2 regions of the Collinsella sp. CLA-ER-H4 genome follow, and region 1 is predicted to be linked to the other one. Evidence: riboswitches for the same ligand, from Rfam matches in the RefSeq annotation. Region 1 holds a riboswitch; the other holds the start of a gene.
The links. A riboswitch is a leader RNA that binds a small molecule or an ion and turns the genes downstream of it on or off. The one in region 1 is predicted to bind thiamine pyrophosphate.
Positions count from the first base shown of each region.

Region 2: linked by a shared signal. The riboswitch ahead of thiM (hydroxyethylthiazole kinase) and the one ahead of thiC (phosphomethylpyrimidine synthase ThiC) in region 1 are both predicted to bind thiamine pyrophosphate.

Region 1 is NZ_JBBNLQ010000003.1:95,483-99,652, reverse strand. Features, by position in the region: gene AAAX34_RS03845 (aminopeptidase) at 1-574, shown strand, start outside; gene AAAX34_RS03840 (YaaA family protein) at 702-1,511, shown strand; gene AAAX34_RS03835 (hypothetical protein) at 1,535-2,050, opposite strand; TPP riboswitch at 2,114-2,229, shown strand; gene thiC (phosphomethylpyrimidine synthase ThiC) at 2,222-3,556, shown strand; gene thiD (bifunctional hydroxymethylpyrimidine kinase/phosphomethylpyrimidine kinase) at 3,739-4,170, shown strand, end outside.
Region 2 is NZ_JBBNLQ010000001.1:45,228-49,397, forward strand. Features, by position in the region: gene AAAX34_RS00190 (LysR family transcriptional regulator) at 1-335, opposite strand, end outside; gene AAAX34_RS00195 (HAD family hydrolase) at 346-1,254, opposite strand; TPP riboswitch at 1,418-1,527, shown strand; gene thiM (hydroxyethylthiazole kinase) at 1,579-2,418, shown strand; gene AAAX34_RS00205 (thiamine-binding protein) at 2,422-2,763, shown strand; gene AAAX34_RS00210 (thiamine phosphate synthase) at 2,760-3,455, shown strand; gene AAAX34_RS00215 (patatin family protein) at 3,568-4,170, opposite strand, start outside.

The DNA.
Region 1 (4,170 bases):
CCAGATCAATGTGGCCAATGTCGAGCGCACGAGCATCACGCTCATCGTCGACAAGGAGGAGATCGGTTCCGTGGGTGCCACCGGCATGACGAGTCGCTTCTTCGAGAACACCGTCGCCGAGATCATGACGCTCGCCGGCGAGAATAGCCCGCTGGCCCTGCGCCGCGCGCTCGCCCGCAGCCGCATGCTCTCCTCCGACGTGTCCGCCGGCTTTGACCCGGGCTATGCCGGCAAGTTCGAGACCAAGAACGCCGCCTTTATGGGTCGCGGTCTGTGCTTTAACAAGTACACGGGCAGCCGCGGCAAGGGCGGCTCCAACGACGCCGATGCCGAGTACGTGGCCCTCGTCCGCGACATCATGGACGAGGCCGGCGTGGACTTCCAGACCTGTGAGCTCGGTCGCGTCAACGCGGGCGGCGGCGGCACCATCGCCTACATCATGGCCAAGTACGGCATGAACGTCATCGACTCCGGTGTTGCCGTCCTGTCCATGCATGCCCTGTGGGAGGTCGCCAACAAGGCCGATATCTACGAGGCCTATCGCGGCTACAAGGCCTTCATCGAGCGCGCCTAAATCAACCCTCGTAAAACGAGTCCAACCAGCCCTTTATAACTTGCGGTGAAATAGTTCCCAGACATGCCTTTTAACAGGCAAAACAGGAATTATTCCACCGCAACTTCTTTTTTGCAGAGGAGAGTCCATGCTGCAGGTCATCATTTCGCCCGCCAAGCAAATGCGCGCGGCCCAAGATGCTTTTGAAGTCCTGGGCATTCCACCCTTTGTGCGCGAGACAGCTCGCCTCCACCGCGCACTGCTAGATATCGAGCGGAATGAAGGCAGCGGCGGCCTGCAGGCGCTATGGAACGTGAGCGACAGGCTGCTTACAACGTGCCTGGATACGCTTCACGAATTTATGCCTGTCCTGAGCGATGCCGGCCTCGCCGATCCCGATATCGCGCGTCGAATCTCCCCTGCCGTCATGTCCTATCACGGCATTCAATACCAAAGCATGGCGCCCGAGGTCATGGATGCTGCACAGCTCGACTGGCTGCAAAACCATCTCTGGATCCTCTCGGGCCTTTACGGATGCGTACGCCCCTTTCATGCCGTTGAACCGTATCGGCTGGAGATGGGCGCGAAGCTTGCCGTCAACAATGCCCGAGACCTCTACGCGTTTTGGGGCGACAAGCTCGCACGGGCTATCGCTCCGGCAGGCTCCAACGCTACGATTGTCAACCTCGCCAGCGCGGAATACGCCAAAGCCGTTCTGACCCGCCTCACCACCGATGCCACGGTCGTCACATGCCTCTTTGGCGAAGGCGTCCGCAACGGCAGGCCCATCCAGCGCTCGACCGCCAGCAAAAAAGCGCGCGGCTCCATGGTGCGCTGGATGGCAGAAAACAAGCTCGAGGATGTAAGCGAACTTACCGCATTCAACATCGGCTATCGGCACATCCCCGAGCTTTCAGACAAAAACACCCTGGTTTTCATGAACGCGCAGGTACAATAGGCCCGCCGTTTCCAAACACCCCGTTACTCCGCCAAGCCATCGGCCTTTGCAATCTCGCTCGTCGAGCCATCTTGGTAGGTAACCTTGACATGCTCCACCTCGGATACCCTGACGCCCGACGGGGGCTCCAGGCGCCATTCCGTCAGCGCGATATCCATCGTCGTGGGCACGTCGCCCTGATTCTTGAGCTTAACCGTGAGTGTTTTGAGCGCCGCATCGAAGGTCACGCGCTCGATCTCTTCACCAGGAATGGATCCGCCACTCAGCTGCAACTGCACAAACTCGTTGCGCGGATACCAATAGTCGCCCGGCGCGGCAACGGTATTGCCGCCCGCGACCTTCACTGTCATGATCGGCAGGGCATCGTCGGCCTCAAACTCCCAGGCAGCGCCGCCGCGACCACCAAACGTCCAGATACAAAAGGCAATCACCAGCACGGCAAGCACCGCAAAACCAATCGCGACAAGGCCATGGTGCGCGCGGCTTTCCTCGGCCGATACATCCCATTGCGTCTCACGATATAGATGCTTGTCTTCCATGTTCGCCTCCCCACAGGCACGCTCGTTGGCCCAATCGTACCCATTCAGGCTATACTTGAGCCCATTACATAAACGGGGAGCTTGCAGGACAGGACGGCAGGCTGAGATTGGGCGCGCCCGCCCTGACCCGCAAACCTGATATGGGTAATGCCAACGAAGGGAGCCGTGCCAATGAGCACACAGACCGAGCCCAAGCTCGTCACGCAAATCGACTTCGCCCGCGCCGGGCAGATCACACCGCAGATGAAGGAGGTCGCCGAGCGCGAGCATCGCGACCCCGAGTACATCCGCGAGCGCGTGGCCGACGGCCGCATCGCCATTCCCGCCAACATCGTGCATATCAAAAAGGGTATGCGCGCCTTTGGCGTCGGCGAGGGCCTGTCCACCAAGGTCAACGTGAACCTGGGCATCTCGGGCGACAAGGCCGATGCCGCCGAGGAATGGAAGAAGGTCAAGATCGCCGAGGACTTTGGCGCCGACGCCATCATGGACCTCTCCAACTCGGGCAAGACACGTCAGTTCCGCCAGCAGCTCATCGACGAGACGCCGCTCATGGTAGGCACCGTCCCCATGTACGACGCCATCGGCTACATGGAAAAGCCGCTGGTCAAGCTCACCAAGGACGACCTGTTCGAAGTCGTGCGCGCGCATGCCGAGGACGGCGTGGACTTTATGACCATCCACTGCGGCATAAACAAGTCGGTCACCAAGACCTTTAAGGAGACCGGCCGCCTGATGAACATCGTGAGCCGTGGCGGCTCACTGCTGTTTGGCTGGATGGAGGTCACCGGTAACGAGAACCCATTCTATGAGTTCTACGACGAGTTGCTCGAGATTTGCCACGAGTACGACGTGACGATTTCGCTCGGCGACTCCTGCCGCCCGGGCTGCCTCTACGACTCCAACGACGCCACCGAGACCGCTGAGATGATCGAGCTGGGCAAGCTGTGCAAGCGCGCTTGGGCCGCCGGCGTCCAGGTCATGGTCGAGGGCCCGGGTCACATGGCGCTCGACGAGATCGCCGCCAACATGAAACTGCAGAAGCGCCTGTGCCACAATGCTCCGTTCTATGTGCTCGGGCCGCTGGTGACCGATATCGGCGTGGGTTACGACCACATCACCGCCGCCATCGGCGGCGCCATCTCCGCCAGTTCCGGTGCCGACTTCCTGTGCTACGTGACACCGGCAGAGCACCTATGCCTGCCCAACGCCCAGGATGTGCTCGACGGCCTCATGGCCACCAAGATCGCCGCACACGCCGCCGACATCGCCAAAAAGGTGCCCCACGCCCGCGACATGGACGACAAGATGGGCCAGGCACGCCGCAAGCTTGACTGGGACGCCATGTGGGAGTGCGCGCTCGACCCGGTTACGGGCAAGAAGCGCTACGAGGAGTCCCCCGCCGCCACCGAGGGCACTTGCACCATGTGTGGCAAGATGTGCGCCGTCCGCACCGTCAACAAGATCTTCGAGGGCACCACGATCGACCTCGGCATGGAGGACTAGCCCTGTCGCCGCGGCCGCTTCTGGCGGCGAGCTGGTGCCTGTCAATTGTTGACGTGTGAACATTTGCTTGCATTTGCGTAAAGATTGCATCGCCCGCCCGGGTTCGACATAGAGTCGGCCCGGGCATCATTATAATGCTGGCTTATAGACCCATTTGATTCCGACCGAACAAGGGAGCGAACATGGATCGCAGTAAGGTACCTGCCGTTCTATCCATCGCAGGATCCGATTCCAGCGGTGGCGCCGGCATTCAGGCCGACATCAAGACCATCACGGCGCACCGCCTGTATGCCGAGACGGCCATCACCGCCATCACCGCACAGAACACCTTGGGCGTCACCGCCGTACAGGATATCTCGCCAGATATCGTAGCCGCGCAAATTGACGCCGTTTTTGACGATATCCGCCCGAACGCCGTCAAGATCGGCATGGTTTCTTCTGTCGAGATTATCGAAGTCATCGCCGACCGCTTGAGCGCCTGGAACGTAACAAACGTGGTCGTCGACCCCGTCATGGTAGCCACCTCGGGCGCACGGCTGATTGCCGAAGATGCCGCCGAGGCGCTCACCCGCCGCCTGTTCCCGCTAGCGACGGTTATCACGCCCAATATTCCC
Region 2 (4,170 bases), on a different contig from region 1:
TCGCGGATCACATCGACAAACGCATTAACGGCAAAGGAATAATGCTGGCAGCTCACACTAAAGTGCGGCACCTGCTCGGACGTACCTTTGTACTTGCCCTCGAGCAGGTCGGCCTGGTCGAGCACCTGGCGCGCGTAGCCCAAGAAGGTCTCGCCTTCCTCGGACACAATGACGCCCTTGTTGGTGCGCTCAAAGATATGCACACCCATCTCGTTTTCGAGATCGCGGATCGACGCGGTAATCGAAGGCTGCGACACAAAGAGCCGGCGCGAGGCCTCGGTGATGCTGCCGCATTCGGCAACTTTGACGACATATCTGAGTTGCTGGAGCTTCATGGCTTTCTCCCTAGACGTTTGTGACGTCGAAACCCGCCGTGTCCATTTGGCTCATAAACGATGGCATCTCCCCCGTCGCGGCGCAGGCGGCAATCTGATGCAGAGCCCCGGCAACCGCATCATCTGCCGCAGCGCCGATATGCCAGCGTGCGGCAGCCGTGACGGCCTCGTTGGCATTGGCGACTGCAACGGAGTTGGGAACGGCATCGATCATGGGCAAATCGTTATCGGAATCGCCGAATACGGCCACCTCGTCGGGCATCAGGCCCAAAGCACGCGCCAGCTCCAGCGCAGCGCAGCCCTTGTCCCAGCCGGTCGGAAGAACGTCGAACAGGCGCACGCGGTTGTTGGGAAACACGAGCGAGAGCTCCGGCACCTCAGCGGCAACACGCTCGCGCAGCTCGGCGAGCTCCTCGCGCGAACGGGCACTCCAGATATTCGCCTTGTATACCGGGGCATCGTCAACGACAGGACGACAGGGAGCCTCTTCGCCCTTGAGCCACGCGTTGCCGCCTGACTTCATGGCGCGACGCACACGCTCGGGATCGCTTGTCACGCAATAGGCATCGTTATTCCAAAAGTCATCACCCAGACGGTAGACCTTCAAATACGTATCGTCGGTCTCCTGTTCAAAATAATCGGCTAAGCGCATAAGGACATCGTTATCGATTGCGCGCGAAGCGACTACTTCGCCGTCGACAAACATCACCTGGCCGTTACAGAACGCACCGGTCGAATAACACTCGGAACGGTTTTTGAACATCCAGCCCATCGCGGACGGCTGACGACCCGAAACCGGCCCAAAGTGCAAACCCGCCGCCTGCATGGCATGAATACCCTCAATGGCGTAGTCGCTGGCGCCGTCATGCCCGGCTGGAATCAGTGTATCGTCCATATCGGTCAGCACAAGTTTGATCATAAGGTCCCCTCGGTCATTCTTAATCCCATCTATTGTACCGACCTGCCAAAAAGGGACAGGTTTATTTTGGCAGGTAACAACTGGGACTTTGCGTTTTCCCAGATGAAACCTGCCGAAATAAACCTGTCCCTTTTTGGCAGGTGCGCTAGTATAGGGAACAACAGATTCGATGCGGGAGTGCCGGCGGTGCAAACCACAAGGCTGAGAGGGCATGGGCCCAATCCTTTGAACCTGTCAGTTAATGCTGGCGTAGGGAGCATGCCGCCTTTACAGGGGCGCTGTCTATGCACAGCGCCCCTTTTCTATGCCAAGGAGGCATGTGCAGTGATTGATTCGGAACAGCTTAAGCAACATGTGGTCAAGGCCGTGGATGAGATTCGCGCTACCAATCCGATGGCCGGCTCCATCACCAACACGGTGACGATCGACTTTGTCGCCAACGCGCAGCTCGCCGTGGGCGGATCGGCCGCCATGGTCTATTTGCCCGACGAGGGCGAGGCGCTCGTTGCCGGCGGCGGCGCCATCTATCTCAACATGGGAACGCTCTTCCCCATTTACGAGCAAACGATTCCCCGCGCGGCCAAGGCGGCACACGACGCCGGCAAGCCCTGGGTGCTCGATCCGGTGGGCCTGGGTATCGGTAGCCTGCGCACCCAGCTGGTAAACGAACTCAAGCAGTACAAGCCCGCCATCGTGCGTGGCAACGCCTCCGAGATCATCGCACTCGCCGGGCTGTGGGGTCTTGAGGGCGAGGCGGCCGATCTGAGCCGCGTGCGCGGTGTCGATACCACCGACACGGTCGACGCCGCCCGCGACGCCGCCGTGGCGCTCGCCCGCTACACCGGCGGCGCCGTAGTGGTCTCGGGCGAAGTCGACCTGATTACCGACGGCACGACCGTGGCCAAGTCCCACGGCGGCAGCCCGCTCATGTCCAAGATCACCGGTTGCGGCTGCTCGCAGGGCGGCGTGCTAGCCGTGTACGCCTGTGCCGCCGACCCGTTTACGGCAGCCATCTGCGGCACCGCGGTCTACAACGTTGCCGGCACGCGTGCCGCCGCTGTCGCCGATGCCCCGGCAAGCTTTAAGGTCGCCTTTATCGATGAGCTCTACCGCGCGACCGCCCAAGATATCGCTGATAACCAACTCGAGCTCGAGGAGGCATAAGCCATGTCCGAGCCCGTAACTGCTGCTGGAATGAACACACTCGTCGCCGTGGCCATCGCCCCGTGCGGCACCGGCGATGAGCTGTCCGCCGAGGTCGCCGAGGTCGTGCGCATCATTCGCGAGAGCGGCCTTCCCAACCGCACCACCTCGATGTTCACCGAGATCGAGGGCGACTGGGACGAGGTCATGCAGGTCGTGCGCGACGCAACCTTTGTGTTGGCGAGCAAGGGCATCCGCACCGAAGTCGTGCTCAAAGCCGATATCCGGCCCGGATTTACCGACACCATGACCGGCAAGCTCGAGCGCATGGAAGCTCAGATCAAAAAGCAGGAGGAAACACGATGAGTATCCGCGACAACCTTGATATCTCGGCCTATCTGGTACTCGGCCCCGAAAACACGCTCGGGCGCCCCGTGGGCGATGTGGTGGCCCAGGCGCTCGACGCCGGCTTTACCTGCATCCAGGTGCGCTCCAAGGTGGCAAGCGCCCGCGAGATCATTGCGCTGACCGGCGACGCCGCGCAGGCAATCGCACAGGCTGGCAAGACCGGTCAGGTCGCTTTGCTGATTGACGACCGCCTGGACTGCGTACTCGCCGCGCGCGAGCAGGGCATTGCTGTCGACGGCGTGCACGTGGGTCAGAGCGACATTCCCGTCGAGGTCTGTCGCAAGCTGCTGGGGCCCAACGCCATCGTGGGTCTTTCCGCCCGTTGCGAGGAGATGCTCGAGTACGTCAAGACCGCCGACATGAGCCTAGTCGACTACCTGGGCATCGGCCCACTCCACGAGACCGAGACCAAGCGCGACTGCGGACGCGCGGCCGACGGCTCTATCATCACCAAGAGCTTTGAGGACCTAGCCGCACTCCACGCGGCAAGCCCCGTGCCCATCGTGGTGGGCGGCGGTGTCAAGACGGCCGACCTGCCGCAGCTTAAGGCCACCGGCGTCGATGGCTTCTTTGTGGTGAGTGCCGTCTGCAGCGCCGATGACCCCTACGCCGCGGCCAAGGAGCTTGTCGACACCTGGCAGCAGGCGTAAGTCTAGGCCGAGCAGCTGATTCGCAGCCTCATATCTTCAGCAATGGAAAGCGCATCCCAGTTTGGACCTCCATTCCGGGATGCGCTTTCCGCCGAGATGGCGGCAGCAGCCTCTACCCTGCCAGATATGCCTCCAGTGCCGGCAAGGTCGCCTCCGCATCGCGGCGACCAATCTGGTAGATGCGCTCAAGTTCATCGGGCTCGCGACACAGCGACGGCACCTTCACCGATTCGCTCGGACGCACCACAAAGATCTCGCCGGCAGCCTCGCGACGTGCCAGGTCATCGAGCGTGGCATTGTAGACCTCATGCCGGTGCTCAAGCGCTGCGACAAACTCCGGATAGTGACGGAACACGCGCCGCAGCATGGGCATCACGCTGTTGGGCTGCTTCACAAAGCCCGCCGGCTGCGTGAGTACCACGATATTGCGGTCATACCCCTGCGCAAACAGCCACGCGCTGGGAATAGAATCAGCCACGCCACCATCCAGATACTTATGCCCGTCAATAGCAACGGGACGCGTCGCCACGGGAATTGCCGACGACGCCCGAATCCACTCGATATCGCGCTCGTCGCCATACGGCAGATCGTGATAGACGGCCTTGCCCGTCTCGATATCGGTACACACGCACGTAAATCGCATGGGACAGGTGCGATACGCCTCCAAGTCGATAGGATCGCGCTCGATAGGCACCTCGTGATAAGCAAAGTCGGC